Regions from separate parts of the Peteryoungia algae genome, predicted to be linked through region 1. Evidence: predicted binding sites of a transcription regulator. Region 1 holds the regulator's gene; each other region holds the start of a gene.
What was found. The regulator LexA, encoded in region 1, represses DNA repair genes until DNA is damaged. The targets are predictions, from matches to a motif close to TGTTCNNNNTGTGTTCNG.
Positions count from the first base shown of each region.

Region 2: the regulator LexA is predicted to act here: its motif matches at 4,652-4,669, upstream of recA (recombinase RecA).
Region 3: the regulator LexA is predicted to act here: its motif matches at 2,947-2,964, upstream of QTL56_RS20045 (PA0069 family radical SAM protein).

Region 1 is NZ_CP128477.1:861,792-872,044, forward strand. It holds gene QTL56_RS04435 (ComEC/Rec2 family competence protein) at 56-2,266, shown strand; gene lexA (transcriptional repressor LexA) at 2,260-2,976, opposite strand; gene QTL56_RS04445 (DUF1003 domain-containing protein) at 3,184-3,732, shown strand; gene QTL56_RS04450 (VOC family protein) at 3,752-4,645, shown strand; gene kdsA (3-deoxy-8-phosphooctulonate synthase) at 4,642-5,490, shown strand; gene eno (phosphopyruvate hydratase) at 5,703-6,977, shown strand; gene QTL56_RS04465 (FtsB family cell division protein) at 7,118-7,435, shown strand; gene pdhA (pyruvate dehydrogenase (acetyl-transferring) E1 component subunit alpha) at 7,584-8,630, shown strand; gene QTL56_RS04475 (pyruvate dehydrogenase complex E1 component subunit beta) at 8,646-10,052, shown strand; gene QTL56_RS04480 (pyruvate dehydrogenase complex dihydrolipoamide acetyltransferase) at 10,068-10,253, shown strand, end outside.
Region 2 is NZ_CP128477.1:1,146,074-1,156,326, forward strand. It holds gene QTL56_RS05780 (SulP family inorganic anion transporter) at 1-493, shown strand, start outside; gene alaS (alanine--tRNA ligase) at 626-3,283, opposite strand; gene recA (recombinase RecA) at 3,437-4,525, opposite strand; gene QTL56_RS05795 (carbohydrate kinase family protein) at 4,768-5,712, shown strand; gene QTL56_RS05800 (pseudouridine-5'-phosphate glycosidase) at 5,741-6,667, shown strand; gene cckA (cell cycle histidine kinase CckA) at 6,758-9,379, opposite strand; gene QTL56_RS05810 (flagellar biosynthetic protein FliO) at 9,637-10,253, shown strand, end outside.
Region 3 is NZ_CP128477.1:4,221,429-4,231,681, reverse strand. It holds gene QTL56_RS20065 (tetratricopeptide repeat protein) at 1-919, shown strand, start outside; gene QTL56_RS20060 (4-(cytidine 5'-diphospho)-2-C-methyl-D-erythritol kinase) at 925-1,821, shown strand; gene moaB (molybdenum cofactor biosynthesis protein B) at 1,822-2,370, shown strand; gene QTL56_RS20050 (glycosyltransferase family protein) at 2,371-2,892, opposite strand; gene QTL56_RS20045 (PA0069 family radical SAM protein) at 3,023-4,180, shown strand; gene rnhB (ribonuclease HII) at 4,324-5,007, shown strand; gene QTL56_RS20035 (F0F1 ATP synthase subunit B) at 5,248-5,727, opposite strand; gene QTL56_RS20030 (F0F1 ATP synthase subunit B) at 5,733-6,323, opposite strand; gene QTL56_RS20025 (F0F1 ATP synthase subunit C) at 6,405-6,632, opposite strand; gene QTL56_RS20020 (F0F1 ATP synthase subunit A) at 6,701-7,453, opposite strand; gene QTL56_RS20015 (AtpZ/AtpI family protein) at 7,511-7,873, opposite strand; gene QTL56_RS20010 (cell wall hydrolase) at 8,239-9,432, opposite strand; gene QTL56_RS20005 (potassium transporter Kup) at 9,607-10,253, opposite strand, start outside.

The sequences.
Region 1 (10,253 bases):
CCCGGTGTGCCTCGGTGCCGGCGCTGCAATCTGGTTTTCTTTGTCGAGTCCACCCTTGGCGCCGGTCCTTGCTCCGCTTGTGCTTGCTCTCCTGTTTGCGCTGTCGCGATCGGCGCGGGACACGGCGTCAAATCTGATTCTCTGGAGCGCCTGCCTTGCTGTCGTCGGCATGCTGCTTGCGGAGTGGGAGGCGAGGCGCGTTTCGACCGTCATCATCGACCAGCCGCTCGTCACCACCGTGACTGGTATCGTCGAGCGCAGGGAGCAAGGCGCGGCCGGCGAGTGGCGCTATACGCTGAGGCTGACGGGGACGGTGGAGCCTACCGTGCGGCGGCCGCCTGAAAGGGTCACTCTGCTGGCACGCAGCAAACATGCACCGGCTGCGATCGGCGACTGGCTCAGCGGGCGGGCGCGGCTCTCGCCACCGTCGGGTCCCGCCTTGCCCGGTCTGAACGACTTTGCCTTTCAAAGCTATTTCTCCGGCATCGGCGCTGTCGGTTTCTTTCTCGGTCCGCCTCAGGCGAAACTGGCCGGAGAGGATAATGGAGCCGGGTTGGTCGCGCGCTTCGATGCGGCATTGTTCTCCCTGCGGGACCGGATCTCGAATCGCATCCGCTCCGTCATTCCAGGCGATCCTGGCGCCTTTGCCGCCTCGATCATCACGGGAGAGCGTCGCTCCATGTCGACCGCGGCGACCGAGGCGCTTCGGGCTTCGGGCCTTGCCCATATCACCGCAATCTCGGGTCTCAACATGGCCCTCGCCGCCGGCATATTTTTCGTCGGCCTGCGCGGTCTGCTCAGCCTCGTGCCGGCGCTGGCCGAGCGATATCCGATCAAGAAGATCGCGGCTGCGGGCGCGTTGATTGCCACGACCGGCTATGTGCTCATTTCCGGCTATCAGGTCTCTGCGCTGCGTGCCTATCTGATGACCGCCATCATGCTGGCTGCAGTTCTCTTCGACCGTCCGGCCGTCAGCCTGCGCAACCTGGCCCTGGCTGCAACAGCCATTCTTGTCGTACAGCCTTCAGCTGTGATGGGGCCGAGTTTCCAGATGTCCTTTGCGGCCACTGCAGGCCTGATCGCCGGCTATGCCGGCTGGCGCTCCAGGCCACGGGCCATGCTGCCGCCGATGCGGTCACTCGGCCTGCGCGTTGCTGCGGGCGGCGGAAAACTCATCGGCGGTACTCTGGCGACATCCCTGATCGGCGGACTGGCCACCGCAATCTTTGCCATCACCCATTTTCACCGCCTGTCGACCCATGGACTTGAAGCCAACCTCGCCGCCATGCCGCTGATTTCGCTGGTGGTCATGCCGGCAGGCTTCATTGCCATGCTGCTCATGCCCTTCGGCCTTGATGCACCCTTCTTCTGGATCATGGGGCAGGGGCTCGAACTGGTTCTGCATGTCGCCTACATGGTTGCCGGCTGGGGTGGAGGTTACGTCTTTCCGCGCCTACCCGGCTGGTTCATGCTCGGAACGATCACCGGCATGCTCCTGCTGACGCTGTTTCGCAGCAGTCTCAGACATGCAGGAACCGTCCTGATCGCGGTGACGCTCGTTGCGACATGGCTTGGGCCGAGACAGGAACCCGGTGAACTGATGATCAGCGAGGATGCGAGACTAGTGGCGCTCTGGAGCGGTGACGGCGCCGCACGGACCCTCGCTATCAACCGAACTCGGCCGCCGGCCTTCATCTTCGATCAATGGCGACCGGTGCTGGATGTCGAGACGACGATGCCGCCCCAAATGCTTACGATTGGCGAATTGCCAGCGCCACCTGACTGGCGAACCGGAGAGACCTGGAGCGCAGCGCAGCGATCGGCTGCTGCAACGCTTCTCGATCAATTGACCAAATCTGCCAGGATGGACCGGTTCACCTGCATCAAGCAGGCCTGTGTCGCCCGGATGGACACGGGGAAATTGCTGATGACCCTCGACCGTCCCGACCTGGTCGGGGTTGGCTGCGACCTTGCCGATGTCGTCGTTCTGGCGGCTCGCACGCGATTGACCGCCTGCCGCTCGGGTGCGGCGCTTCTGTCGCAAAGCAGCCTCAGGGCCACCGGCGCTGTCGAAATTTCCGGCCTTGCAGACGCGCCGCAGCACCTGGTGATCAGAACATCTTTCGAGGGGAAGCCGAGACCGTGGACGCAACACCGCCTCTACGACTGGCGCACGGCATCGGCGGCAGACGAACACACCATCCCCCAAGCATCAGAAAGCCGGACAACGGCGCAACAACTGTCGCCGACAGCTGACGCTCAGTGATACCGGCGGATGAGGCCGACCAGCTTGCCCTGGATCTTGACCCGATCCGGCGGGAAGATTCGCGTTTCATAGGCCGGATTGGCGGCCTCCAGCGCGATCGACGCGCCACGCCGGCGGAACCGCTTCAATGTTGCTTCCTCGTCGTCGACGAGCGCCACGATGATGTCCCCCGGATTGGCGTTGGACGCATTGCGGATGATGACGGTATCACCGTCGAGGATCCCGGCTTCGATCATCGAATCGCCCTTCACCTCGAGGGCGTAGTGATCACCGGAGCCGATCATCTCGGCCGGCACGGTAATGTCATGCGTATTGTTCTGGATTGCAGAGATCGGTACGCCAGCCGCGATACGGCCCATGACGGGAACCGAGATGGAAGAACTCCTGTCTTCAACCGGCTGCTTGGTGAGTGTTGGCGCTGGCGGTGCCTTGCCAAGACTGCCTTCGATCACGCTCGGGGCAAAACCGCGACGGGGCTGCATGCTCGGAGAATAGGCTTCCGGCAGTTTGATAACCTCAAGGGCGCGAGCTCGATTCGGCAACCGGCGGATGAAGCCGCGTTCCTCGAGCGCCGTGATCAGCCGATGGATGCCGGATTTCGATGCGAGATCCAGCGCGTCCTTCATCTCGTCGAAGGAAGGCGGGACGCCCGATTCTTTCATCCGCTCGTGGATGAAGAGAAGCAGTTCCTGTTGCTTGCGCGTCAGCATATGCGGTGCCCCTAAGGTGAAACAAATACAGAACAGACACTATCTGTTCCATTTGTGTTCCGCAAGGGGATAAATTTTCGTGAAGAGCCGGTGAGAAAATGCGATGGCCTGATGTGCAGGTCTTGAAACAGTCCGATTTTGTACCGCTGCAATGCAAAGAGCGGATACTTTCAAAGCCCAGCGGACCTTTCTCGGGGAATAAGACGAATGCTCAAGGACATTGAAAATCTCGTTTTGGGGAAGACGCAAGCCGATCTGTCTTCTGCGGAAAAGAAGGTGCTGAAGCGGGCTCGGGAGCGCCGCACGGTTTCGACCAACGCCGGCGAGGAATTCCTGGCCCATGCGACCGTCGGTCAACGATTGGCAGACGGCATTGCGAGGGTGGGTGGCTCCTGGGGCTTCATCATCGCCTTCATGGTGCTCTTCGTAGCCTGGGTGGTTCTCAACACCGTGGTTCTGGCGACCCGCTCCCTCGACCCTTATCCGTTCATCTTCCTCAACCTTCTCCTGTCCATGCTGGCCGCGATCCAGGCCCCGATCATCATGATGAGCCAGAACCGCCAGGCCGAGCGCGATCGGTTCATGGCGGCAAAGGATTATGAGATCAACCTCAAGGCAGAGATCGAGGTTTTGGCCCTTCATCACAAGATCGACGAACAGGTACTCAAGGAATTGCGCGAAGCGCGGCAGCAAATCGACGCATTGCGCCAGACGCTCGAAACCCTTTCAATCCAGCCGCGCAATTCCCAAATCTGACGCAGAACTCGAGAGAAATATGTCCAATCCCATCACGTCCCCCCGCGCCATCGATCATCTCGTCCTCCCGGTCGTGGATCTCGAAACCTCCCGCGATCGGATGAGCCGCCTCGGCTTCACGGTTGCGGCCGATGCCCGCCATCCATTTGGGACCGAGAACGCCTGCGTCTTTTTTGCAGATGATACCTATCTGGAGCCCCTGGCCGTCGGCAGCCGAGAAGGCTGCCTTGAGGCTGCACGCATCGGCAATGTGTTTGTCGCACGCGATCTCGCCTTCCGCTTTCGCCGTGGCGAAGGCCTCTCGGCCATCGTCGTGAAGACGGACGATGCAACTGCAGATGATAGACGGTATCGCGATGAGGGACAGAGCGGCGGGCCCGTTCTCGAATTTTCGCGGCAGTTCCGATTCCCTGATGGGCGATCGGCGGAGGGGGCTTTCCGGCTCGCCTTTGCAGCCGACCTGCGTTCGCCTGATTTCTTCGGCTTCGCCTGTGAACGCGTAAATCCGATACCGGCGGATCGCGGTGACTTGGTCGTGCACGCCAATGGTGCCGCCGGTCTTCGGCGAATCGTCCTGGTCGAGGAAAATCCGAGTGATTTCCAGTATCTGCTGGAAATGGTGCTCGATCAGCGCGACGTCACGGCGCATTCCTTCGGCATGGCGATCGAGGCATCCAATGCCTCGGTTGACGTCCTGACCTCCGAAGGGTGTTCGGCCCATTACGGTCTGGATTCCAGGCATCTGGAACGCGGTCTCCTGGGCGCGGCCGTGGTGGTCGCCGTCGCCGATCTCGGCGTGACAGAAGCCTGCCTCGCTGCTAATGGCGTCGGCTATCACAAAACGGGCGCGCGGCTGGTTGTCGCGCCGGAAAAGGGCCAGGGCGTCACCTTTGCCTTCGAGGAGTTGAAATGAGCATTTCTCCCAATTCGGAAGTCGTGGTTGGCGAAGGCGCCGGCAAGGCTGTCTTCTCACAAAAAATCCGCTTCGCCTTGATCGCCGGCCCCTGCCAGATGGAAAGCCGTGACCATGCCTTCATGATCGCGGGGCAACTCGTCGAGTTGTGCCGCGAACTCGGGCTCGGGCTCGTCTACAAATCCTCTTACGACAAGGCGAACCGCACCTCGTTGTCTGCCGAGCGCGGCATCGGCCTGGAAACGGCGATGGAAGTCTTTGCCGACATCAAGAAGGAATTCGGTGTGCCCGTCCTCACCGACATCCACACGGAAGAGCAGTGCGCGGCCGTCGCGCCGACTGTGGATGTCCTGCAGATCCCCGCCTTCCTCTGCCGGCAGACGGATCTGCTTGTTGCCGCCGCCAAGACCGGCCGCGCGATCAATGTGAAGAAGGGACAGTTCCTGGCCCCTTGGGACATGAAGAACGTGCTGAACAAGATCACCGGTTCCGGCAATCCGAACGTGCTGCTTTGCGAACGCGGCGCGTCCTTCGGCTACAATACGCTCGTCTCCGACATGCGCTCGCTGCCGATCATGGCGGCCATGGGCGCGCCTGTCGTTTTCGATGCCACCCATTCGGTGCAGCAGCCGGGCGGGCAGGGTGGTTCCTCCGGTGGCCAGCGTGAATTCGTCGAGACGTTGGCTCGCGCAGCCGTCGCTGTCGGCGTCGGTGGGCTCTTTATCGAGACTCACCAGGACCCGGACAACGCCCCGTCGGATGGTCCGAATATGGTGAAGATCACCGACATGCGCCGGCTTCTGGAAAAACTCATCGCCTTCGACGATCTGGCCAAGGCATCCTGACGGACTCTCGCGGCGCTTTCAGCAGTTGAACGGGAAGCGCCGCGGGTCCTTGCGGTTTAAATCGATTAGATTTCGTCCGTTCCGGCTCCTATCCGTCATTGTATTTTCCCGATCATCGGATAAGAGAGGATGACTCAAAGGCAGGTCCGGGGGCTCCGCGCCCGGTGATCGGCCGCCGAGCCTTGTCCAATTTCCGTCACCAGGGAGCGAACATGACCGCCATTACCGACATCATCGGCCGCGAAATCCTCGACAGCCGCGGCAATCCGACCGTCGAAGTCGACGTCTATCTCGAAGACGGCAGCATGGGCCGTGCGGCTGTCCCCTCGGGAGCCTCGACCGGCGCGCATGAAGCCGTCGAATTGCGTGACGGTGGCTCGCGTTACCTCGGCAAGGGCGTCGAGAAGGCGGTCGAAGCCGTCAATGGCGAGATCTATGATGCAATCGGCGGTCACGAGGCCGAAAACCAGATCCAGATCGACAATCTGATGATCGAACTCGATGGCACGCCGAACAAGGCACGCCTCGGCGCCAACGCCATTCTTGGCGTATCGCTGGCCGTCGCCAAGGCCGCGGCCCAATCCTCCGGTCTGCCCCTCTATCGTTATATCGGCGGCCCGAACGCCCATGTCCTGCCGGTTCCGATGATGAACATCATCAACGGCGGTGCCCATGCCGACAACCCGATCGACTTCCAGGAATTCATGATCGTGCCGGTTGGCGCCGACACCATCCGTGACGCCGTGCGCATGGGTTCGGAAGTCTTCCACACGCTGAAGAAGCAGCTCGCAGCCGATGGCCACAACACCAATGTCGGCGACGAAGGTGGCTTTGCGCCGGGCCTGGCATCCGCTCCCGCTGCCCTCGACTTCATCATGAAGTCGATCGAAAAGGCTGGTTACCGTCCGGGCGAGGACATGCATATCGCGCTCGATTGCGCCTCGACCGAGTTCTTCAAGGACGGCAAGTATGTGCTTGAAGGCGAAGGTCGCACGCTCGAACCGGAAGCCATGGCGGACTATCTTGCCGAACTCGCTGCCAAGTACCCGATCTTCTCGATCGAGGACGGCATGGCCGAAGACGACTGGGATGGCTGGAAGTCGCTGACCGACAAGATCGGCAAGAAGGTCCAGCTCGTCGGCGACGATCTTTTCGTCACCAACTCCGCGCGTCTGCGTGACGGCATCAAGATGGGTGTCGCCAATTCCATCCTGGTCAAGGTCAACCAGATCGGCTCGCTCTCGGAAACCCTCGACGCCGTCTCGACCGCACACCGCGCCGCCTACACAGCCGTGATGTCGCACCGTTCGGGCGAAACCGAGGATTCGACGATTGCCGATCTCGCAGTTGCCACCAACTGCGGTCAGATCAAGACCGGCTCGCTCGCACGTTCCGACCGCACCGCGAAGTACAACCAGCTGATCCGCATCGAGGAAGAGCTTGGCCCGCAGGCCGTCTACGCAGGCGCCTCGATCCTGCGCGGCTGATCCTGCCCGATCTCCCTTCGAAGCCCGTGCCGGTCATCCCGGCGCGGGCTTTTTCTTTTGCGCTGCGACAGGGTCAACCATCGGTTAAGACATGCCCGCTAATCTGAGTGCCAGTTTCGCGTTTCAGGGCAATTGTCGGCATGTGGACCAGGCATCACAAGAAAAAGAAATACGGCCGCCTTATTCTGCCCGCTGTCACAATCGCTTTCCTGTCCTATTTCGGTTACCATTCGATCCATGGCGACTATGGCTTGAGGGCAGGACAGCAGTTCGAGCGCATCCGGCTGGAGCGCGCCTCCGAGCTGGAAAGGCTCGTTGCGCAGCGCATGGTCTTGGAGAAGGAAGTGAGCCTCTTGAGTGACGGCTCGCTGGACGAGGACATCATTGACGAAAAGGCGCGCTATCAGCTCAATATGTCGCGCCCGGATGAAATCGTGATCTTCAACACCTATTTCTGATTAACTCAAATCGGGTTAATTCGAATTCTTTCATTTTTTACAGTTGCTTGCGGCGAATGAGAGCCATGCATTTATGGCATTGCCGCCGTCGGCTTTCTTCCCTATTCTGTCGTCAACTTTGCACCATAATAACCCATGGGAGGGATGCATGGCGCCTCGCAAGCCTGCGACTGCGACCGGTCGGAAGCCTTCGACCAAGCCTGCCAAGAAAGAGTTCACGCAAGGAGCGATCGTCGAGTTCGACAAGGCTCAGGAGATCCTGGCCTATCGCGAAATGCTGCTCATTCGTCGTTTTGAAGAAAAGGCCGGGCAGCTTTACGGCATGGGCTTCATCGGTGGTTTCTGTCACCTGTATATCGGCCAGGAAGCTGTCGTTGTCGGCATGCAGATGGCGCTGAAGGACGGCGATCAGGTCATCACCGGTTATCGTGACCACGGCCACATGCTGGCTTGCGGTATGAGCGCGCGTGGCGTCATGGCCGAGTTGACCGGCCGTCGCGGCGGCCTGTCGAAAGGCAAGGGCGGCTCGATGCACATGTTCTCCAAGGAGAAGAATTTTTATGGCGGCCACGGTATCGTCGGCGCCCAGGTCTCGCTTGGCACGGGTCTCGCCTTCGCCAACAAGTATCGTGGCAACGACAATGTCTCGCTCGCCTATTTCGGCGACGGCGCCGCCAACCAGGGCCAGGTCTACGAGAGCTTCAACATGGCTCGTCTGTGGAACCTGCCGGTAATCTACATCATCGAGAACAACCGATACGCCATGGGTACCTCTGTCTCGCGCGCTTCTGCCCAGACGGATTTCTCCCAGCGCGGTGTGTCCTTCAACATTCCAGGCATCCAGGTGGACGGCATGGATGTGCGTGCGGTCAAGGCTGCCGCGGATCTGGCGGTCGAGCATTGCCGTTCCGGCAAGGGCCCGATCATCCTCGAAATGCAGACATATCGCTATCGTGGCCACTCGATGTCTGACCCGGCGAAGTATCGGACCAAGGAAGAAGTGCAGAAGATGCGTTCCGAGCAGGATCCGATCGAGCAGGTCCGCGCACGTCTGCTCGAAAAGGGCTGGGCGAGCGAGGACGAATTGAAAGCGATCGACAAGGACGTCCGCGACATCGTGGCCGACTCGGCCGATTTCGCCCAGGCCAATCCGGAGCCGGATGCATCCGAGCTCTACACCGACATCCTGCTGTAATCGGGGAGGGAACCCATGCCGATCGAAATCCTCATGCCCGCCCTGTCTCCGACCATGGAGGAGGGCACACTCTCTAAGTGGGTCAAGCAGGAAGGTGATACCGTGAAGTCCGGCGACGTGATCGCTGAAATCGAAACCGACAAGGCGACGATGGAAGTCGAGGCCGTCGACGAAGGTGTGCTCGGCAAGATCCTGATCGCTGCCGGCACTGAAAACGTCAAGGTCAATACCGCGATTGCCGTTCTGCTGCAGGACGGCGAAAGCGCCGATGCTGCCGTCGCACCGAAGAAGGAAGCCGATGCACCGGCGGCCGCTTCTGATGCGGCAGGCGGAAAGGCGCGCGAAGCGGCTGCGGAGCCGGATTCCACTGCAGATAACAAGGTCCCCGCGGCCCCGAAGATCGATGTCGCCTCTGATCCGGATATCCCGGCCGGAACCGAAATGGTCACCATGACGGTCCGCGAAGCCCTGCGCGAAGCCATGGCGGAAGAAATGCGCGCCAACCCCGATGTCTTCGTCATGGGTGAGGAAGTCGCCGAATATCAGGGCGCCTACAAGATCACGCAGGGCCTGCTGGCCGAGTTTGGTGCGAAGCGCGTCGTCGACACGCCGATCACCGAGCACGGTTTCGCCGGCGTCGGCGTTGGTGCTGCCATGGCGGGCCTCAAGCCGATCATCGAATTCATGACCTTCAACTTCGCCATGCAGGCGATCGACCAGATCATCAACTCGGCCGCCAAGACGCTCTACATGTCCGGCGGCCAGATGGGTGCGCCGATCGTCTTCCGTGGCCCGAACGGGGCTGCCGCCCGCGTCGGCGCACAGCACAGCCAGGATTATGCCGCCTGGTATAGCCAGATTCCGGGCCTCAAGGTCGTCATGCCCTATTCGGCCGCCGACGCAAAGGGCCTGCTGAAGGCCGCGATCCGCGATCCGAACCCGGTTGTCTTCCTGGAAAACGAGATCCTCTACGGTCAGTCCTTCGAAGTGCCGAAGCTCGATGACTTTGTCCTGCCGATCGGCAAGGCGCGCATCCACAAGACCGGCAAGGACGTCACCATCGTCTCCTGGAGCATCGGCATGACCTACGCCATCAAGGCGATCGCCGAGCTGGAGAAGGAAGGCATCGACGTCGAACTGATTGACCTGCGCACGATCCGTCCGATGGACCTCCCGACGATCATCGAATCGGTCAAGAAGACCGGCCGTCTCGTCACCGTCGAGGAAGGTTATCCGCAGTCGTCGGTCGGCACCGAAATCGCCACCCGTGTCATGCAGCAGGCCTTCGATTATCTCGATGCGCCGATCCTGACGATCGCTGGCAAGGACGTTCCGATGCCTTACGCGGCGAACCTCGAAAAGCTCGCTCTGCCGAATGTCGGCGAAGTGGTCCAGGCGGTGAAGACCGTCTGCTACAAATAAGGGGAGGGTAGGTCCATGCCGATCAACATCACCATGCCGGCCCTGTCTCCGACGATGGAAGAGGGCAATCTGGCCAAATGGCTGGTCAAGGAAGGCGACAAGGTCAAGTCCGGCGACGTGATCGCCGAGATCGAGACTGACAAGGCCACCATGGAAGTGGAGGCCGTCGATGAGGGCGTCGTCGCGAAGATCGTGGTTCCC
Region 2 (10,253 bases), 280 kb from region 1:
ACTCGCCGTCACCTTCCTGCTCGTCGTCTTCCGCGACCTGACGGAAGGCATTGTCGTGGGCTTCTCGCTGGCGGCCCTGCAGTTCATCCATCACATGTCGAGAAATGTCCGCATCACACCGGAAAAGGTCGAGAGCCCGCTGGAGGAAATGGACGCGGAAACAGTGACCTATCGACTGGACGGGGCCTTCTTCTTTGGCGCCGTGGCGGCCGCGAGCGCCGTTCTCGACAGGATTGCCGATGATCACCGCAATCTCGTCCTAGACTGCCACGGGATCCGTTTCATCGACACCTCGGGCGTCAATCTGCTTGCCGGCGTCATTCGCAAGGCCGTCCGGCAAGATGTGCAGGTCTATGTGATTTCGGATCGCCCGGAGATGCAGCAGATGCTGCTGCATCACGAGGTACCGGAACATGGGGTGCACTTCGTCCCTTCCTTCGATGAAGCCCGCCGGCAGATCGCAGAACGCGGGGGATCTAAGGATCCGTCATAGACGGATGTGCTGGGCGATCATTGCGCCCTCTCGCAGCATGTTCTGGAGCGCCAGCCAGCCAGTGCCCCAGCCAGCCAGTGCCCAGGCAAGCGGACAGGGGCCAGCGACACCGCCGGCCCCGTTTCCGTTTCTTCAGTTGAGCGCTGCCTCGACCGCGGCAATCGCCGCATCGGCCTCAGCACCATCCGGGCCGCCGGCCTGGGCCATGTCCGGCCGTCCGCCGCCACCCTTGCCGCCGAGTGCGGCAGAAGCGATACGCACGAGATCGACGGCGCTGAAACGATCGGTCAGGTCAGGTGTCACCGACACGACGGCGCTCGCCTTGCCGTCTTCGGCAACAGCAATCAGCAGGACAACGGCGGTTGCAAGCCCCGCCTTGGCCTCGTCCGCCATGCCCTTGAGGTCCTTCGCATCGATGCCGGCAAGCGTGCGACCGATGAAATTGACGCCATTGATCTGCTTCGGCGCATCGGCACCACCGGCGGCACCGCCACCCATGGCGAGTTTGCGCTTGGCATCCGCCAGCTCCTTTTCGAGCTTGCGGCGTTCCTCGACGAGCGCCTCGACGCGCGTGACGACATCCGTCGGCTGCACCTTCAGCGTCGATGCGAGCGTCTTTACCCGCTCGTCCTGCTCGGAAAGATAGGCACGAGCCGCCTCTCCGGTCAGCGCCTCGAGACGGCGCACGCCAGCACCCACTGTGCTTTCGCCGACCAGGCGCACAAGGCCGATATCGCCCGTTGCCGACACATGTGTTCCACCGCAGAGTTCGATCGAATAGGCCTTGCCAGCCTTGTCGCCGCGCAGCGCCGTGCCCATCGACACGACGCGGACTTCATCGCCGTATTTCTCGCCGAACAGCGCCATGGCGCCTTCTGCGATCGCGTCGTCGACCGCCATCAGGCGGGTCGTGACCGGCGAGTTCTGCAGAATGATCTCGTTGGCCATCTCCTCGACAACCTTCAGTTCCTCCGCCGAAATCGGCTTCGGATGCGAGATGTCGAAACGCAGGCGCTCAGGGGCAACCAGCGAGCCCTTCTGGGCCACATGGGTCCCGAGCACTTCGCGCAGAGCCTCATGCAGGAGGTGGGTTGCCGAATGGTTGGAACGCAGGCGCGAGCGGCGCGCGTGGTCGACGTTCAGCGTGACGGCCCCGCCAGCCTTGACGACGCCGTTCTGCACGGTCGCGACATGCACAAAGACGCCTTCGCCCTTCTTCTGGGTATCGGTGACATCAAGCGAGTATCCCTCGCCGACGATCTCGCCCGTATCCCCTGTCTGGCCACCCGATTCGCCGTAGAACGGCGTCTGGTTGACGACGATCTGTACCTGTTCGCCGGCGCTTGCGTGCTCGACGACCTTGCCATCCTTGACGACGGCGAGAACCTGGCCTTCGGCCGTCTCGGAACTGTAACCCAGGAATTCGGTCGCGCCGAACTTCTCCTTGAGCTCGAACCAGACGGTCTCGGTCGCCTTGTCGCCGGAGCCCGACCAGCTGGCGCGCGCTTCCGCCTTCTGGCGCTGCATGGCGTCATTGAAGCCGGTGAGGTCGACGCCGATACCACGACCGCGCAACGCATCCTGCGTCAGGTCGAGCGGGAAGCCATAGGTGTCGTAGAGCTTGAAGGCGGTTTCGCCGTCGAGGCTGTCACCATTGTCGAGGGTTGCCGTCGCATCCGACAGAAGCGTCAATCCGCGTTCCAGCGTCTTGCGGAAGCGGCTCTCCTCGAGCTTCAGCGTCTCGGAGATCAGCGATTCGGCACGGACCAGTTCCGGATAGGCGCGGCCCATCTGCTGCACGAGAACAGGCAGGAGCTTGTAGATGATCGGATCCTTCGCGCCGAGAAGCTGCGCATGGCGCATGGCGCGGCGCATGATGCGGCGAAGCACGTAGCCACGGCCCTCGTTCGACGGCAGCACGCCGTCGGCGATCAGGAAGGCCGACGAGCGCAGGTGGTCGGCGATGACCCGGTGGCTGGCGCGGCGCTCGCCCTCGGCCTTGACGCCGGTCAGGTCGACCGAAGCATCGATCAGCGCGCGGAAGAGGTCGATGTCGTAATTGTCGTGGCGCCCCTGCAGAAGCGCTGCGACACGCTCGAGGCCCATGCCGGTGTCGATCGACGGGCGCGGCAGATCGACCCGCTCGTCCTTGGTGATCTGCTCGTATTGCATGAAGACGAGGTTCCAGATCTCGATGAAGCGATCACCGTCTTCTTCGGGCGAGCCCGGAGGGCCACCCCAGATATGGTCGCCATGATCGTAGAAGATTTCCGAACACGGGCCACAGGGGCCGGTGTCACCCATGGCCCAGAAATTGTCACTGGTCTTGATGCGGATAATCTTGTCGTCCGAAAGACCGGCGATCTTCTTCCACAGGCCATGCGCCTCGTCATCCGTATGGTAGACGGTGACCAGCAGGCGGTTGCGGTCGATGCCGAATTCCTTGGTGATCAGGTTCCAGGCGAGCTCGATCGCGCGTTCTTTGAAATAGTCGCCGAACGAGAAATTGCCGAGCATTTCGAAGAAGGTATGGTGGCGCGCGGTGTATCCGACATTGTCGAGGTCGTTGTGCTTGCCGCCGGCGCGCACGCATTTCTGCGCGGTCGCGGCCGTCGTGTAGGGACGCTGCTCCAGTCCGGTAAAGACGTTCTTGAACTGCACCATGCCGGCATTGGTGAACATCAGCGTCGGATCGTTGCGCGGCACCAGCGGACTGGAGGAAACGACCTCGTGACCGTTCGTCTTGAAGTAGTCGAGAAAAGTCGACCGGATGTCGTTTACACCGCTCATGTCACGCCCTTCATTCAGGCCGGGAAGCCGGCCAATTTGCAAAATCAATGGCTTTTATCGCCCGGCTTCCTCCCTGTCCAGCAGCCGCAACGAAAACCGGCCGCGTCTCCAGGGAAACGCGGCCGACAAATATCACAAAGGTGGACGACTGGCTTACGCGTCGTCGGCACCATCGCCGTCATTGGCGTCAGGCCCACCGTTCTGCAGGAATTTTTCCGCGATCAGACCGGCATTCTGGCGCAGCGCCATCTCGATCTCCTGGGCCATTGCCGGGTTGTCACGCAGGAACAGCTTGGCATTTTCACGCCCCTGACCGAGACGCTGGCTATTGTAGGAGAACCAGGCGCCCGCCTTCTCGACGATACCAGCCTTGACCCCGAGATCAACGAGTTCGCCGGTCTTGGAGACGCCTTCGCCATACATGATGTCGAATTCGACCTGCTTGAAGGGAGGTGCCATCTTGTTCTTGACGACCTTGACGCGGGTCTGGTTGCCGACAACCTCTTCGCGATCCTTGACCGCACCGATGCGGCGGATATCGAGACGAACCGAGGCATAGAACTTCAGTGCGTTACCGCCGGTCGTGGTTTCCGGCGAACCGAACATGACGCCGATCTTCATGCGGATCTGGTTGATGAAGATCACCATCGTCTTCGACTTGGAGATCGAAGCGGTGAGCTTGCGCAGCGCCTGGCTCATCAGGCGGGCCTGCATGCCAGGCAGGCTATCGCCCATTTCGCCCTCGATTTCGGCGCGCGGGGTCAGCGCTGCGACCGAATCGACGACCAGCACGTCGATCGCACCGGAACGGACAAGCGTGTCAGTGATTTCAAGCGCCTGTTCACCGGTATCCGGCTGCGAGATCAGCAGGTTCTGCAGGTCGACACCCAGCTTTCGGGCATAGACCGGATCGAGCGCATGCTCGGCGTCGACGAAGGCGCAGATGCCGCCCTTCTTCTGGGCTTCGGCAATTGTCTGCAGCGCCAGCGTCGTCTTGCCCGAGCTTTCCGGCCCGTAAATTTCAACGATGCGGCCCTTCGGCAGGCCGCCAATGCCGAGCGCGATGTCGAGGCTGAGCGACCCCGTCGAGACCGTCTCGACTTCGACCACGCTCTCGTTCGCGCCGAGCTTCATGATCGAGCCCTTGCCGAACGACCGTTCGATCTGCGAGAGCGCCGCCTCCAATGCCTTGCTTTTATCCACCAATTTGTCCTCTACAAGCCGCAAAGAATTCTGTGCCATTCGATCCACCTTTAGGTTATTGAGGCCGCATAGGCAATGAAGCCGCCGATGAGCAACATGTACCCTTTTTGTTCTTGTTTTGCAAGTCTCCGCGAAGCAATTGATATAACATCGTTTTTGAACTCATGTTCGAAATATGTTCCGCGCGGGGCATCGACGTCGCGACAATGCCCTGTCGGGACCGTCGACAGAGCGGGCCTGCCGATTTCGATTCGTGAAATCCGGGCCGCGGAGAGGTGCACATGACCGTCGATATCCTGGCAATCGGTGGCGCGCATATCGACCGCCGCGCACGCATCCTGGGGGATACAAAGCCCGGCGCCAGCAATCCCGGCGCATGGTTCGAGGAAGCCGGCGGCGGGGTTTTCAATGCAGCCTGCAATCTCTCGCGTCTCGGTCGTGCCGTCCGCCTGATTGCTCCCCGGGGGGGCGATGCGGCCGGCCAGATGGTGGCTGACGCGGCCAGCCGCGCCGGCCTTGAAGACCAGCCGGTGATGTTCCTGGATCGGGCGACCCCGAGCTACACAGCCATTCTGGAGCGCGACGGCAATCTGGTCATCGCGCTGGCCGACATGGCCTTGTATGACGCTTTCACGGCACGGCGGCTGAAGGCGCGATCGCTGCGCGACAGCCTGGCGCTCGCGGGCCACGTCCTCACCGATGCGAACCTGCCGGCAGACACCCTGACCACGCTCGCGGCGTCCTGCCATGCGGCCGGAAAGGGCATATCCGCCATCGCCATTTCACCGGCGAAGGTCATCAAGTTCCGGGCAGCCCTGCCCCATCTCAGCCATCTCTTCATGAACGGAGCCGAGGCCGAGGCGATTGCCGGCGAGCGGCCCGAAGGACCGGAAGACTGGCCGGCTCTGCTGCGCGCCAGGGGCCTCCGAGGCGGGACTGTGACCAGCGGCAGCGGTCCCACGATCGCCTTCGATCCCGACGGCATGGCGCTGATCGAACCCTTGCCGCTGGAAAAAATCGCCGATGTGACCGGTGCAGGCGATGCCTTTGCAGCCGGCTTCCTCGATGCGCGCCTGACCGGCGCATCTCTCGCTGAAGCCTTGCGACACGGCACCGCCAGTGCCGCGATCACCCTCGCATCATTGAACGCAACCGACGAAAACCTGTCGCAGGAGCGGCTGGCAAGCCAGTTGGCACTTGTCCCAGCCGCCCGTTTCCTGTCATGAGAACCTGAATTTCAAGCGGAAGCCCCCCATGACCCGTTCCATCTCTCCTCTCCTGCCGATCACCTATTCGAGTGAAGTCAGCGCCGCAAAGCAGCGCGGCGCCCCGATCGTGGCACTCGAATCGACCATCATCACCCATGGCATGCCCTATCCCGGCAATCTGCAAATGGCCCGCAGCGTCGAGGACATCGTCCGCCAGCAGGGCGCGGTTCCCGCGACCATCGCCGTCATCAAGGGCGTGCTGCATATCGGCCTCGAGCCGGCAGAGCTGGAAGCGCTGGCGCAGATGGAGCATGTCATGAAGCTCTCGCGCGCCGATCTGGCCTTCGCGATCGCCGAGCGCCGCAACGGAGCGACGACCGTCGCTGCGACCATGATCGCCGCCTATCGCGCCGGCATCCATGTTTTCGCCACCGGTGGCATCGGCGGCGTGCATCGCGGCGCGGAAGAGACCTTCGACATTTCAGCCGACCTGGAAGAGCTCGCCCGCACCGCGGTCATCGTCGTCTCGGCCGGCCCGAAGGCCATTCTCGACATTCCGAAGACGCTGGAAGTGCTCGAAACACGCGGCGTTCCCGTTGTCACGTTCGACAGCGAGGACTTCCCGGCCTTCTGGTCGCGCAGCTCCGGCCTCAAGAGCGTGCTCAACCTGCAGAGCCCGGCAGCCATCGCGAATTTCCAGAAGATGCGGGATCAGCTCGGCATCGACGGCGGTATGCTCATCGCCAATCCGGTTCCGGAATCCGACGAGATCCCACGCGAAGAGATGGAGATCTACATCAGCCGCGCACTTGCAAATGCCGAGCGCGACGAGATCGCCGGCAAGCAGGTCACCCCCTATCTGCTCGACAACATCTTCCACCTGACAGGTGGACGTTCGCTCAAGACCAATATCGCACTCGTCGAAAACAATGCGCGCCTCGCCGCCGAGATCGCCGTCGCCATGAACGGCTGACAGTCGAGATCACCCGAGAAAAAGAAGAACCCGCCGGAGCGATCCGGCGGGTTCTTTCATTCCGCGATAGTCCATAGGCTGTGGAAGTCCTCAGCCTTCGCCATCCAGCATTTCGCGCACGGCGACGGCGAGCTGCTTCAACGAGAATGGCTTGGGCAGGAAGCCGAACTTGGCATCCGCCGGCAGATTGCGGGCAAACGCGTCCTCGGCGTAGCCCGACACGAAAATGAACTTCAGGTCCGGATATGTCTTGCGCAGTTCGGTGAGCAGGGTGGGGCCGTCCATCTCGGGCATCACGACGTCGGAGACGACGATGTCCACCGCCCCGTTGAGTTCGTCCATGATGTCGAGTGCCTCGACGCCGGAACCAGCCTCATGCACGGTGTAGCCACGCGTCTCCAGCATGCGCTTGCCGCCGCGCCGCACCGCCTCCTCGTCTTCAACGAGCAGGACCACGGCCGACTTGCCCGTCAGATCCGGCGCATCCTGCGGTTCGGCATTGCCGCCGGACTTGGCAACCGTGATCGCATCCCCGTTGAGTGCGGTCGAGACCTGTCCCTCGATGACCGGCTGCACCTCGGGCACATGCCGGGGCAGGAAGATGCGGAACGTCGTTCCCTTGCCCACTTCCGATTCGGGATAGATGTAGCCGCCCGACTGCTTGACGATGCCATAGACCATGGCAAGGCCGAGACCCGTGCCCTTGCCCACTTCCTTGGTGGTGAAGAAGGGCTCGAAGATCTTGTCCATGATTTCGGGCGCGATGCCCGTGCCTGTATCGGCCACTTCGACCAGCACCATGTCTTCCGACGGCAGTCCACGATAACCGAAGGCGCCGGCTTCCTCAGCGTCAATATTGCGCGTGGAGACGGTGATGGCCCCTCCGTCCGGCATGGCGTCGCGCGCGTTGACGCACAGATTGATCAGCACCTGCTCGAACTGCGACAGGTCCGTCTTCACCGGCCAGAGATCCCGGCCATATTCGACCCTGAGCTTGACATTGCTGCCGGAAATGAGCCGATCGACCAGCATTCTGAGATCGCCGATCACATCCGTCAGGTTGAGCACGCTCGGCCGCATCGTCTGCTTGCGCGAGAAGGCGAGCAACTGGCGCACCAGAACGGCCGCGCGGTTGGCATTGCGCTTGATCTCCATGAGATCGGCGAAACTCGCATCCGAGGGGCGGGCCTGCAAGAGCAGATGGTCGGAAGACAGGAGGATGGCAGTGAGCACATTGTTGAAGTCATGCGCGATGCCGCCGGCCAGCGTGCCGACAGCGTTCATCTTCTGCGTCTGCGCCATCTGCGCCTCGAGCGCCTTCTGGTCGGTCACATCGACAGCATAGACGATGGCCGCCTCTTCCGGCGCTTCGTCGCTCTGATCGATCACGGCGTTGACGTAGAAGCGGAAGTGCCGGGTGTCATTGGTCGGATGGCGGCTGTCGATCGGCGATATGTCGACCTGCCGGTCCATGGCGGCGGCCAGCGCCTCCCGGAAGTCGTCGCGATCGCCCTCGTGCAGCACCACCTCGATCAGCCCGTGCTGATCGATCTCGTCGCGTGAAATGACGTCGGCGAAGAGCTTCATGAACGGAGCATTGGTGCGCAGTATGCGACCCTCTCCATCGACGGAGGCGATCGCCATCGGCGTATTGTTGAAGAAGCGGGTAAACCGCATCGAAGCGACGGAATCCGACTGGTCGCCGCCCTCGCCCTGGGCGCGGGACAGCACGATCGAGCGGCTTTCCCCCGGCGCTCCGTCGCGGGCAGCGCGCACGCGATGCACGAGTCGCACCGGCAGGCTCTGTCCGTTGACGCGGCGCAGATCAAGGTCGAGCGTTTCGGTGCGGGCCTGTCCGGGCTCGGCCTGCACCGAGTTGATCAGCGCCATGCCCTCACCGGCGACAAGGTCCGTGATCGTCATGGAGCCGGGATTGAACTGGGTGAGGTCGACCCCCAGCCATTCGGCGAGCGTCGCATTCAGATAATAGATCTCTCCCTTGCGACCGGCGGAGAAGAAACCCGCCGGTGCGTGGTCGAGATAATCGATCGCGTGCTGAAGCTCCTTGAAGAACCGCTCCTGATCGTCGCGCTCTGCTGTGATGTCTGAAATCTGCCAGACATGCTGGGGCTTGCCCCGCCCTTCTCCGGGCAGAAGCCGCGCTTTCAGGCGATACCAATGGGCGCCGGACCCGTTCACCGTCTGGCTTCCCAGCGGCTTGAGGAGCCGGAACTCCTCGTGGCCGTTGCGCCCCTCGCGCAGGCCGTTTGTCAGCCGGTACAAAGCCTCGCTTGATTCGCGGTAGCGCGACAGCAACGCCTCCAGCGTCTGGACTTCCGTGGCCTTGCGCGCGCCGGTCATCGCGCCATAGGCCTGGTTGGCAAACACGATCCGCCCCTCGACATCCGTGATCAGCGTGCCGTCGGGCTGGCTGGAAAGGAAACGGCGGGCGAGCGTATCGCCTTGCGACTGCGGCATGACCTCGACGAAACCGATGACGGCGGAGACGATGAAGAAAATGCCCATCATCGCGAGGATGCCGAGCACTCCCAGCACCATCTGATTGTCGAGCTGGTCGCGGAAGAAGATGAAGGCCGCCGAGGTTGCGATGAGCACAAGAGCAAGCAGCAGGATACGAAACACCATACCGGCGCCACTGCGGCGATCGACCAGGGGGCCGTCTCCATCTCGATCGAACTGCTGTCGTGTCATTGATGCCTCTTGCAAAAAGCGCCCGGATGGATCGACCAAGCGAGAATCGGCGCTTTCTCCTGTTTATCAACTTGCCGTAACCGCAAAAAGGAAAGAAAGGGCCAGAATGCCCTGCAAAGCCGCTCTCCCACAGGAATGCCGCAATCCTGACGGAGCATTCAGGCCGTTGCCGCGTTGTGGACCCCATATCTCGCCTTCGCTCAAGATTGCGGAAGGGAGCGTCTTCTGCCAGAAAGCCTGACAAAAGGAGCACGCACATGCTGGATGACCTGATCGCGGCCTATGGCAATCGATTTCTCGTGGCGGCACTGGGCGTCAGCCTCGCCCTGCTCTGCCTTTTTGTCGTGCTCTGGATTTTGCGCAACCGGGCACCCTCGCCCTTCGTGCGTGGTGGCCGCAATCGCCAGCCCCGCCTTCAGGTGCTGGATGCCGCCGCCGTCGACACGCGCCGCCGCATCGTGCTGATCCGCCGCGACAATATCGAGCATCTCGTGATGATCGGCGGCCCCACGGATATCGTCATCGAGAGCGGCATTGGCGACGACAGGCCCTATCTGAACGCCCGCCCTTTGACGCAGCAGGGCGAAGAAGACCAGTCCACATTGCCAAATTCCGCCGCGCAGGCGAACCTGGCGCCAGCAGAGCCGCCGGCACCGATGATCACTGCGCCGGCAGCAGCCGTGGCGGCACCGCCCGCCGAGCCGCTCGCACGCCGCCAACCAATTGCCGGACCGCCAAAGACGGACCCCTCACCGCTGCCAGCCAGGCCAGCCGCCAAAGCCGGGGATGCCGCCGAGAGCAAACCTGCACCAACGATCCCGGCGCGCCGGCCAGAACCCCCGATGGAAAAGCCGGTTGCTGCGACTGCTTTGCC
Region 3 (10,253 bases), 1.0 Mb from region 1:
TCGCGAAGGCGCCGAAGACACTGTCATGCTCTATCTCCAGCTCTCGCATGCGCTGGACAAGGATGCGGCCGACACACTGGTTCTGCTCGGCGGCATTGCCGAAAATGCCAAGCAGCCGGAAAAGGCGATCGCCTTCTACCGGCAGGTGCCCGAGACCTCGCCGATGCGGCGCATTTCCGAGCTGCAGCTCGGCCTGACGCTGGCGGAGACCGGCAAGGTGAAGGAAGCGCGCGAACACCTTCAGGGACTGATTGCTTCCGACCCGAATGATGTCCGCAGTTATCTGGCCTATGGCAGCGTGTTGTCCGATTCCAAGGACTACGGCGCGATGGCCGACAATTACGACAAGGCCATCGAGATCATCGGCCAGACGCCGGCGCGGAACCACTGGTCGGTCTACTTCCAGCGCGGCATCGCCTATGAACGGCTGAAGAAGTGGGACAAGGCGGAGCCGAACTTCAGCAAGGCGCTGGAACTCAATCCCGACCAGCCGCAGGTTCTCAATTATCTCGGCTATTCCTGGGTCGACATGAACCGCAATCTTCAGGAAGGCCTGGAGATGATCAAGAAGGCCGTCGAACTGCGCCCCGATGACGGCTACATCGTCGATTCGCTCGGCTGGGCCTATTATCGCCTCGGCCGTTTCGATGAGGCGGTGGTGGAACTGGAACGGGCGATCGAGCTGCGCGCAGGCGACGCGACGATCAACGACCATCTGGGCGACGCCTATTGGCGCGTGGGCCGCAAACTGGAAGCCACGTATCAGTGGAAGCGTGCGCTGGCATCCGAGCCTGAAGAGGCAGAGGTGCCGAAGATCCAGGCCAAGATCAACAAGGGCCTGCCGCCGATCGAATCGGATGCGGCCAAGGTCGAGGCCAATCCGGCCGAAGAGCCCAAGAAAGACGACAAGAAGACCTGATCCGCATGAAGCCTGTTGCAGAGCACCGGCCGGAGCGCGTCATCGAGACTGCCCCGGCCAAGATCAACCTCGCTCTGCATGTGACGGGCCGACGGGCCGACGGCTATCATCTGCTGGACAGTCTCGTCACTTTTGCCGAGGACGGGGACGAATTGGCGTTCGAGGCTTCGCAGAAGGACGAATTCCGTCTTCTCGGTCGCTTCGGCGGCGAACTCTCCGGTGACGACAACATGGTCTTGAAGGCACGCGACCTGCTGCGGGCAGCGCTTGCCGACGCCGGTCAGCCGCACGGGCCCGTCTCGATTACCCTCGACAAGAGCCTGCCGATCGCTTCGGGCATCGGCGGCGGGTCGGCGGATGCGGCTGCGACCTTTCGGGGATTGCTCAGGCTCTGGAAGGCGGAGCTGCCGCAGGCGACGCTGCAACAGATCGCATTGCAGCTCGGGGCCGACGTGCCGATGTGTCTCGCCTCGGTGCCACTGCGTGCGCGGGGGATCGGCGAAACCATCGAGAAGGTGGCAATGCCTTCCGTGCCGCTGGTGCTGGTCAACCCGCTGAAGCCGGTGTCCACGCCGGATATCTTCCGGAACCTGACGCGGCGCGACAATCCCCCCATTGGCGAGGTCCCGGGCGTCATCGATGTTACGGACTGGCTGCGTTCGCTCGCGCCCCTGCGCAATGATCTGCAGCCGGTGGCGGAAGCGCTGGTGCCCGAGATTGCAGAGGCCTGCGATCTTCTGGGCCAAAGCCTTGCCGGTATCGCGCGCATGTCAGGCTCCGGAGCCACCTGTTTCGGGCTCTACGAGACCGAGGCTGGCGCCATGAAGGCGGCGCTCGCGCTTTCCGCCTATCGGCCGAACTGGTATGTGCTCTTGACGCGCACCGTTCCGGGAGAGGCCTGAATGAGCCGAATCGACGAAAACCGCCCCTTCATTCCCGTCGGCATCGCCGTGCTGACGGTATCCGACACGCGTGGCCACGCCGACGACAAGTCGGGCGATACGCTGGTGGGGCGGATCGAGGAGGCCGGCCATCGTCTGATTGCACGCGCCATCGTGAAGGACGACAGGCTGGCGATCCGCGATCAGGTCGAGGCCTGGACCAAGCAGAGCGAAATCGACGTGGTGATCACCACGGGTGGGACCGGCTTTACGGGCCGTGACGTGACGCCTGAAGCGCTGGAGCCCCTGTTCGAGAAGCGCATGGACGGCTTCTCGGAAGTCTTTCACCGGATTTCCTACGACAAGATCGGGACGTCGACGATCCAGTCGCGAGCGACCGGCGGCGTGGCCAACGCTACATTCATCTTCGTCCTGCCGGGCTCTCCCGGCGCCTGCAAGGATGCCTGGGACGGCATCATCAAGCTGCAACTCGACTATCGGCACATGCCCTGCAATTTCGTGGAGATCATGCCGCGGCTGGACGAACATCTGAGACGCGGCCAGAACTGATCAGCGGCGTGCTTCACGGGCGACCCAGGAAGGAATGATCTCGGAAGCGAGACGGCGGGGCTTGTGGCCTCTGGCCAGTTGCAGCAGTTCCCTGCCCTCACCCGCCAGACCAAGGGCCTGACGCTTCGGGATCAGCAGGCCGTTTTCCAGAAGCTGACGGCTGCGCGTCAGACGGCGATAGAAAGGCAGCCGGTACCGGCGCGCTTCGGAAAACCTGGCCGGCGCCTTGTTGAGGGCGACATATTCCGCGACTTCATCCACCCAGCCGAGGCCCAGACGGGCACCGGGCTCGATCAGCAGCAGCCATTCGCCACGCGCCGTCGCCAGCAATTCCTTCATGTCCCATTGCTGGTAAAAGCGGCAACCGGCCGCATCCGCAACGATGGATGAACCATCGCGCGAGCCGTGATCCAGCACGATGACGTCGCTGACAAGACCTTCCACCGCACCCGCCACCAGCACCGACAAGGTCTGTGCGAGTTCGGGCTCCTGATCGTGGCATTCCATGATGACTGTCAGCATTGCCTATATCTACCGCATTGCACAAAGTTTTGCCACAGTCAGTTTTCTCAAGTTTGTTCTTGCATTGTTCTCTTTTCCGCGGTAGGAATATAGTCATTGAGCGGGGTCGCCAAACCCGTGAGGAGCAAACATGAACGAGCTGTCTCTTGCGAGCCAGGCTGCCTTCCAGCCTGGCAATACGGCAGATATTGCCGATGCGCTGATGAGCGCCTCCGGAATGCGGATCGAGATCGACCGTCGGCGCGGCCGTGCGGCCGGGATCAACCCGGCCGGTCGGTTCGAGACCCAGGAGCGTGTTGCCTTCGACGATGGCTGGCAGACGCTCGAAGACATGCCGCCCTTCAAGACAGAGGTGCAGGTCGAAAAGCCCCGCACGGTGATCACCCGCAACGACTCGCCCGATATCCCCTTCGACCGCTCGATCAATCCCTACCGGGGCTGCGAGCATGGCTGCATCTACTGCTTCGCCCGGCCGACGCACAGCTATATGGGCTTGTCTGCCGGTCTCGACTTCGAGGCCAAGCTGTTTGCCAAGCCGGATGCGCCGCGGCTGCTGGAACGCGAGCTGTCGAAGCCGGGTTACAAGGTTAAGCCGATCGCGATCGGCACCAATACCGATCCCTATCAGCCGATCGAGCGGGAATGGCGCATCATGCGGCAGATCCTCGAAGTGCTGGACAAGGCGAACCATCCCGTCGTGATCGTCACGAAGTCCTCTCTCATCCTGCGGGATCTCGACATTCTGGCGTCGATGGCAAAGCGTGGTCTGGCCAAGGTCGGCATTTCCGTGACGACGCTTGACCGGAAGCTGGCGCGGACCATGGAGCCGAGAGCCTCGACGCCAGCCAAGCGGCTTGAGGCGATCAAGGCTCTGTCTGAGGCCGGCATTCCCGTTGCGGTGATGATGGCGCCGGTTATTCCGGCTCTCAACGACCACGAGATCGAGCGTATTCTCGACAGCGGCAAGGCCGCCGGCGCTTCCGAGGCGAGTTATGTTCTTTTGCGCCTGCCGCTGGAGGTGAGCCCGCTGTTTCGTGACTGGCTGCTGCAGAACTATCCTGACCGCTATCGGCATGTGATGTCGCTGGTGCGCTCCATGCGCGACGGCAAGGATTACGACGCCGAGTTCGGCAAGCGGATGAAGGGGGCCGGTCCCTATGCCTGGCAGATCAGCCGCCGGTTCGAAATGGCGACCAAACGGCTCGGCCTGATGCGCCGCAGCCTGCAGCTTCGGGAAGACATGTTCGTTTCGCCCAACAGCGACGGAGTGCAGCTCTCGCTGCTCTGACACTGTTTGATTTTTTCAGTTCCGGTGCTGTTGTCCGCCGCCTCGCACCGGATGTTGTCCCTGGTAAGCCGCCCCTGTCGCCATGATCGGCGATCGGGACCGGGGACTTGCAGGAGGTCGGGTGCGCGTGCGATTTCAGCCGCATGAAAAAGCGCACGCCACCCGATTCTCCTGGCCTCTTTCCCGACCTGCCGCTTGTGCCGGACTTCTCGCTGGAGAACCGGGCCAGGAAGCGTTTGCTGTGGCCGGTGGCCGGCACGGACGAGGCCGGCCGAGGGCCACTGGCCGGCCCTGTGGTGGCGGCCGCCGTCATTCTCGATCCGAAGCGCATTCCCGAGGGCCTGAACGATTCGAAGAAGCTGTCCGCCGCCCAGCGCGAAGTGCTGTATGAGCGGATCCTTTCCCTGGCCACCGTCTCCATCGCCTCCTCATCGCCGAAACGGATCGACATCATTGACATCCGCAAAGCCAGCCTCGATGCCATGCGACGGGCCGTCGCCGGTCTGGGCCTCGAGGCACGCCATGTCCTGGCCGACGGGCGCGATGTTCCCATGGGGCTTACCTGTACCGGCGAAGCGGTGGTGAAGGGCGATGCGCGTTCGGTCTCGATCGCAGCCGCCTCGATCATCGCCAAGGTCATGCGCGATCGCATGATGGTACGGGCCGGCATCGTCTATCCTGATTATGGCTTCGAAGTTCATGCCGGCTACGGCACCGACCGTCATCGTACCGCCCTCGTCACACACGGCCCCTGTCCGCTGCACCGCATGAGCTTTCGCCCCCTCAAGGCGACAGTGATCGATGAAGCGGGTCCCCAGCGCGACTGACTCAGCATCCGGCCTGCAGCTGCAAGAGGATAGCCTGAACCCTCATGGACGATCTTCGGTCGAGCAGACCGTCGGCATCCGTACAGGTGGGCGGCAGCCGCCTGCGCCAAGCACGTCCAGTGCAAGAGACGAAAGCCGGAAGGTTTTCATCCCTTGTCCTCGCAAACGAAAACGCCCCGACCGGGCGAACCGATCGGGGCGTCAATAATCAGACTGCCTTCGCAGGCTTGTCGGCCGAACTCAGTTCAGACGCGACTTAACCTCTGCAACAGAGGCCTTGAACAGCGTCTGCTGAACACCCTCGTCGGCCTTCTTGGCAAGCACCTTCTCGGCAGCGGCAATCGCGAGATCGACGGCCGCAGCGCGAACGGCGTTCACGGCTTCGGTTTCGGCCTGCTTGATCTTCTGCTCGGAAAGCGCGTTGCGGCGGGTCACGAATTCCTCGGTCTTCTGCTTGGCTTCAGCCGTGAGGGCTGCGGCCTCGCGCTCGGCTGCAGCAACGATCGAGGCTGCCTCGGCTTCGGCTTCCTTGCGCTTGCGCTGATATTCGGCCAGCACGTGCTGGGCCTCTTCGCGCAGGCGCTTGGCTTCGGCGAGTTCGTCGCGGATCTTGTCCGCGCGCTCGTCGAGGGCCTTGGCCATCATGCCCGGAACCTTCAGGTAGGCCACGAGAACGAGAAACAGGATGAGACCAACGAATGCCCAAAATGTTGCGTCCATGGTGCTCAGGCTCCCTGCTTGGCGATGCCGGACACGGCAGCCTTGATGTCGGCTGCGGTCGACTTGGCACCGATGAGTTCTTCGACGATCGTGCCGACAGTGTCGATGGCGATCGTGTCGACTTCAGCGAATGCGCGGGCCTTAATGTCAGCGATGCGGCTTTCGGCGGCAGCGATCTTTGCGGAGAGTTCCGCTTCGATGGCAGCGCGCTCGGCGTCGGCCTTGGCCTTGGACGCATCACGGGCGGCAGACGCGATCTGGCCGGCTTTCGCCTTGGCCGCGGTCAGCTCGCGCTCGTATGTTTCAATGGCAGCATCCGCTTCGGACTTCAGACGAGCAGCCTCGTCGAGATCCTGAGCGATGCGGTCGTGACGATTTTCGAGAATGCCGCCGACGCGCGGAACGATGACCTTCTGCATGAGCCTGTAGAACACGCCGAAGGTAATCACCAGCCACAGAAGCTGCGACGGATAGGTCGAGAAATCGAACGGCGGGAACACGCCGCCGCCATGTCCCGCGTCTTGGGCCACGCCGGTCTCGGTGTGAAGCTGGCCTTCTGCCGGAGTTTCCTCTGCAAAGGCGGGGGTCACAAACATGCTCACCTCCAGGTGTATGCTCAGATGCACGAGATCACGGCGTCCTTGTCGGCGCGCCGTGATCTCAAACTCCAGCCGTTATCAGACGGCGAACAGGAGAAGGAGAGCGATGAGCAGCGAGAAGATGCCCAGAGCTTCCGTAACGGCGAAGCCGAATACCAGACGGCCGAACTGGCTGTCAGCGGCAGACGGATTGCGCAGAGCGCCCGCCAGGTAATTGCCGAAGATGTTGCCGAGGCCAAGAGCCGTGCCGGCCATGCCAAAGCAAGCCAGACCTGCGCCGATGTACTTTGCTGCTTCCGCTTCCATGAATAAACTCCTTCGAGATGGGTTGTTGCGGCTTTTGACTGGCGCGAAAGCGCCGATGTCGGTGATCCTTAGTGCCCGCCGGGGTGTATTGCGTCGTTGAGGTACATGCAAGTCAGCACCGCAAAAACGTAGGCCTGGAGGAAGGCGACGAGGAACTCGAGACCCGTCAGGGCGACGGTCATGAGAAGGGGCAGGATCGCACCACCGATGCCGAGCGCACCGAGCGCGCTGAGCGAGGTGACGAAGCCTGCGAAAACCTTGAGCGTGATGTGTCCGGCCAGCATATTGGCGAAGAGACGCACGGAGAGAGAGATCGGACGCGACAGGAACGAGATGATTTCAATCATCACGACCAGCGGCAGAAGCGCGCCGGGAACACCGCTCGGGACGAAGATCTGCAAGAAGTGGAAACCGTGCTTGTAGAAGCCGTAGACGACCACTGTGCCGATGACGAAGAGCGCGAGGGCGAAGGTCACGATGATCTGGCTGGTGACGGTGAAGAAGTAAGGCATCATCCCGAGAAGGTTCGCCGTCAGAATGAACATGAACAGCGAGAAAACCATGGGGAAGAACTTCATCCCGTGACTGCCGGCACCTTCGCGCAGCATCGAGGCAATGAATTCATAGGACATCTCGGCGACCGACTGCATGCGCGTCGGGATCAAGCCGCGATTGGCCGTGGAAAAATAGAGGAAACCGGCAGCGACTGCGACCGTTGCGACCATGAACAGCGAAGCGTTGGTGAAGGAGAAATCGATTCCACCGATTTCGATCGGCACAATCTTTTGAACCAGGAACTGATGAGTCGGATCGTTCGCCACGTTCTGCTCTTTCGCTTTTGCCGCCAGAGGCGGGCACTTTCATACTGCGACGACCGACTAGCGGTCTTCGCCCTTGTTGGTCAAATCCATCTTGCGATCCGCCGGATGAGCCGAGGCCACCATTCCCACAGTCCGCATGACGTTCAATACGCCGGCACAGAAGCCCAACAGCAACATGACAATCATGCCCCATGGCCCCGTGCCCACAAAGTGGTCAAAAAGATAGCCCAGGATCGCACCCACGATGACCGCCGAGATGAATTCGCTCGAGATCTTCATCGCCATTCCGTAACCCTTCCGGGTTTCTTCGGCGCGCTTCTCGTCGCGTTCCTCGGTCTTGTCCGCGACACCTCGCTGTGCGAGCTCCGCGGCCAGTCGTCGACGACGTTCGTCCAGACCCTCTTCTTGCTTGTCCGTCATGGTCAGTTCGCCCGCTCCGTCTTCTATGGGCCGTTTACGCCCGAAAGGAATGCAGAAACGGCCGGATACAAACCCTTCTGGCCCGCTTTGAAGTCGGCCGCACCATAATTTTGAGGCCCCGCATAGTCAAGGCATAGAGAGGGCAAGTTACAAGACAAATTAACCCATATATTTCATAGGCTTAAGCTCAATGCGGCGTTTTATGCCGCATGACATGGGACAATTCGGTCCACTTGGCTGCAAACAAGCACGAGAATCCCGCGCTTGCCGGACGCCGGAGACTCGCGCCGGGGCCTTGCAGAACGAGTCAGCGCTCGGTTCGTGTCGGGTTGGCGGTCAGACATGCGGCATGTCGACTGGTGCGATCAGCTCCAGCCGCCGCCATAGGTGCGGTAGAAGATGTGCTTGCCGATCTTCTCGACCCGTTTCATCGTCGGGCCCCAGGCGGGGCGGACATAGGTCGCGTGGTAATGGGTGGCCGAGCCGACATCCTTGAACCAGATCTTGCCGGCGGTGACCGCCATGGCAATCTCCTTGGCGACCTTCCAGTGGCGCGGTGAGGTGATGATGTCGGGGATACGGTCGCAGGCGAAGGAGAACTGGCAACGGTTGCGCCAGTCCTCGTTCTGATAGACGACGCCGCAAATGCTGCCCGGATAGTGTGGGTTGCGGACGCGGTTGAGGATGACCTGAGCAACGGCCGCCTGGCCTTTCACCGATTCTCCGCGTGCTTCGAAATAGATGCCCTCTGCCAGACATTTCTGCTCCTTGTCGGAGAAGACACCGGCCGGCAGCGGGGTGGCGGCCCAGGCATGGTCCTGCGGCCCGATCTCCGGAATGAAGCGGCCCTGGTCCTCCTGCTGATCCGTGAGGATGCTGTCGAACGGGGAGACAGAGGCATAATCCGGTGGCGGTGGCGCGTAGGCGGTCGCCAACACGTCGGGAACCGCGTTTGTGACGAGGTCCGCGACCATCGGCGTGAGTGACGGGTCGACAGGCGGCTTGTCGCGCTTGAAATAGAAACTTGCGAGTTCGACCGGCGTCGCCTTGTCGCCTTCGCGGGCGAATACGGACGGCGTCTTCAGTTTCGGCTCCATGAGGGAGCTGGAGCGCTGCAGGATCGATCCGGCAGAGAAAGCGCGCGGCGGCAGCATGTGTTCGACAGCGACCACCCTGCCCTTCTTCTGGTCGCGGGTGACGCGCATTTCGTCCGGCAGGGAACCGGGATCCGCCTTGCCGCCATCGAAGGCGATCCGGCGGCCATCGGGCAGAATGAGGCCCGCGCCCCCGGAGAGGGCCAAGGACGCCTCGTCCTCGGAAAAGGCGAGACTGGCCTGGTGGATGGAGCCGGCCGGCGACGATGTCATGACCATGCGCCAATTGCTGGTGCCACGATCAAGCCCGGTGAGAAGACCGGCCATATCGGCCTGGGCGGCCACAGTGGGGAAGATCAGCCAGGAGGCGAGGCCGAAGACCAGGGGAGAGGTCCAGTTCTCCAATCGGGAGAGGACCTTCTTCGAAGGACGAAACTTGGGACGCAAGGCCACACTCCAACTCATACCGACGCGGGTCCGGCGTACCGGTCCCCAACAGGATTACATTAGAGAAATATCTCCTGTTAACCTTGATGCTTGGTTAACACCGGATCACAGGTTCGAGAGTGCACGGGAGAAACGGATAAGGCCGCCGGATGCGCCGACGGCCTTGCTGTATTTCGCGGCGCTCCCTCGCCGTCAGATGACGACGTGCGAGCCCAGTTCAATGACGCGGTTCGCCGGCAGCCGGAAGTAATCCGACGGGTCGGCGGCGGCCTCGGCGAGCGCTATGTAAAGGCGATCCTGCCAATGGGGCATGCCCATGCCGGCACCCACCACCAGCTTGCGCCGCCCCAGATAGAAGGAAGTCGACATGATGTCGAACTTCAGCCCCCCGCGGCGCAGGCTGGCCAGCGTCTTCGAGACGTTCTGTGTTTCCATGAAGCCGAATCGTATCTCGACGCGCGAGAAACGTTCCGAGATCTCATCCACCTCAAACCGCTCGTGCTCCGCGACGCGTGGCCGGCCGAGCGTCCGGATGGTGAGAATGATGTTGCGTTCATGGATGACGTGGTTGTGCTTGAGATTGTGCATCAGGGCCGCTGGCGCGCGGGTCGGGTCGCTGGTCAGGAAGATCGCCGTGCCGGACACACGCGCCGGCCCATGCTCGCCCTTCTTTTCGATCATGCGGACGAAGTCTTCGAGCGGAATGTCGTCGCGCCGGGTCTTCCGGAAGATGATCGCCGTGCCCCGCCGCCAGGTCCACATGACGACGGTGAAGGCGGCTGCAAAGAGAACCGGCACATAGCCGCCATCCTGGATCTTCAGCAGATTGGCCCCCAGGA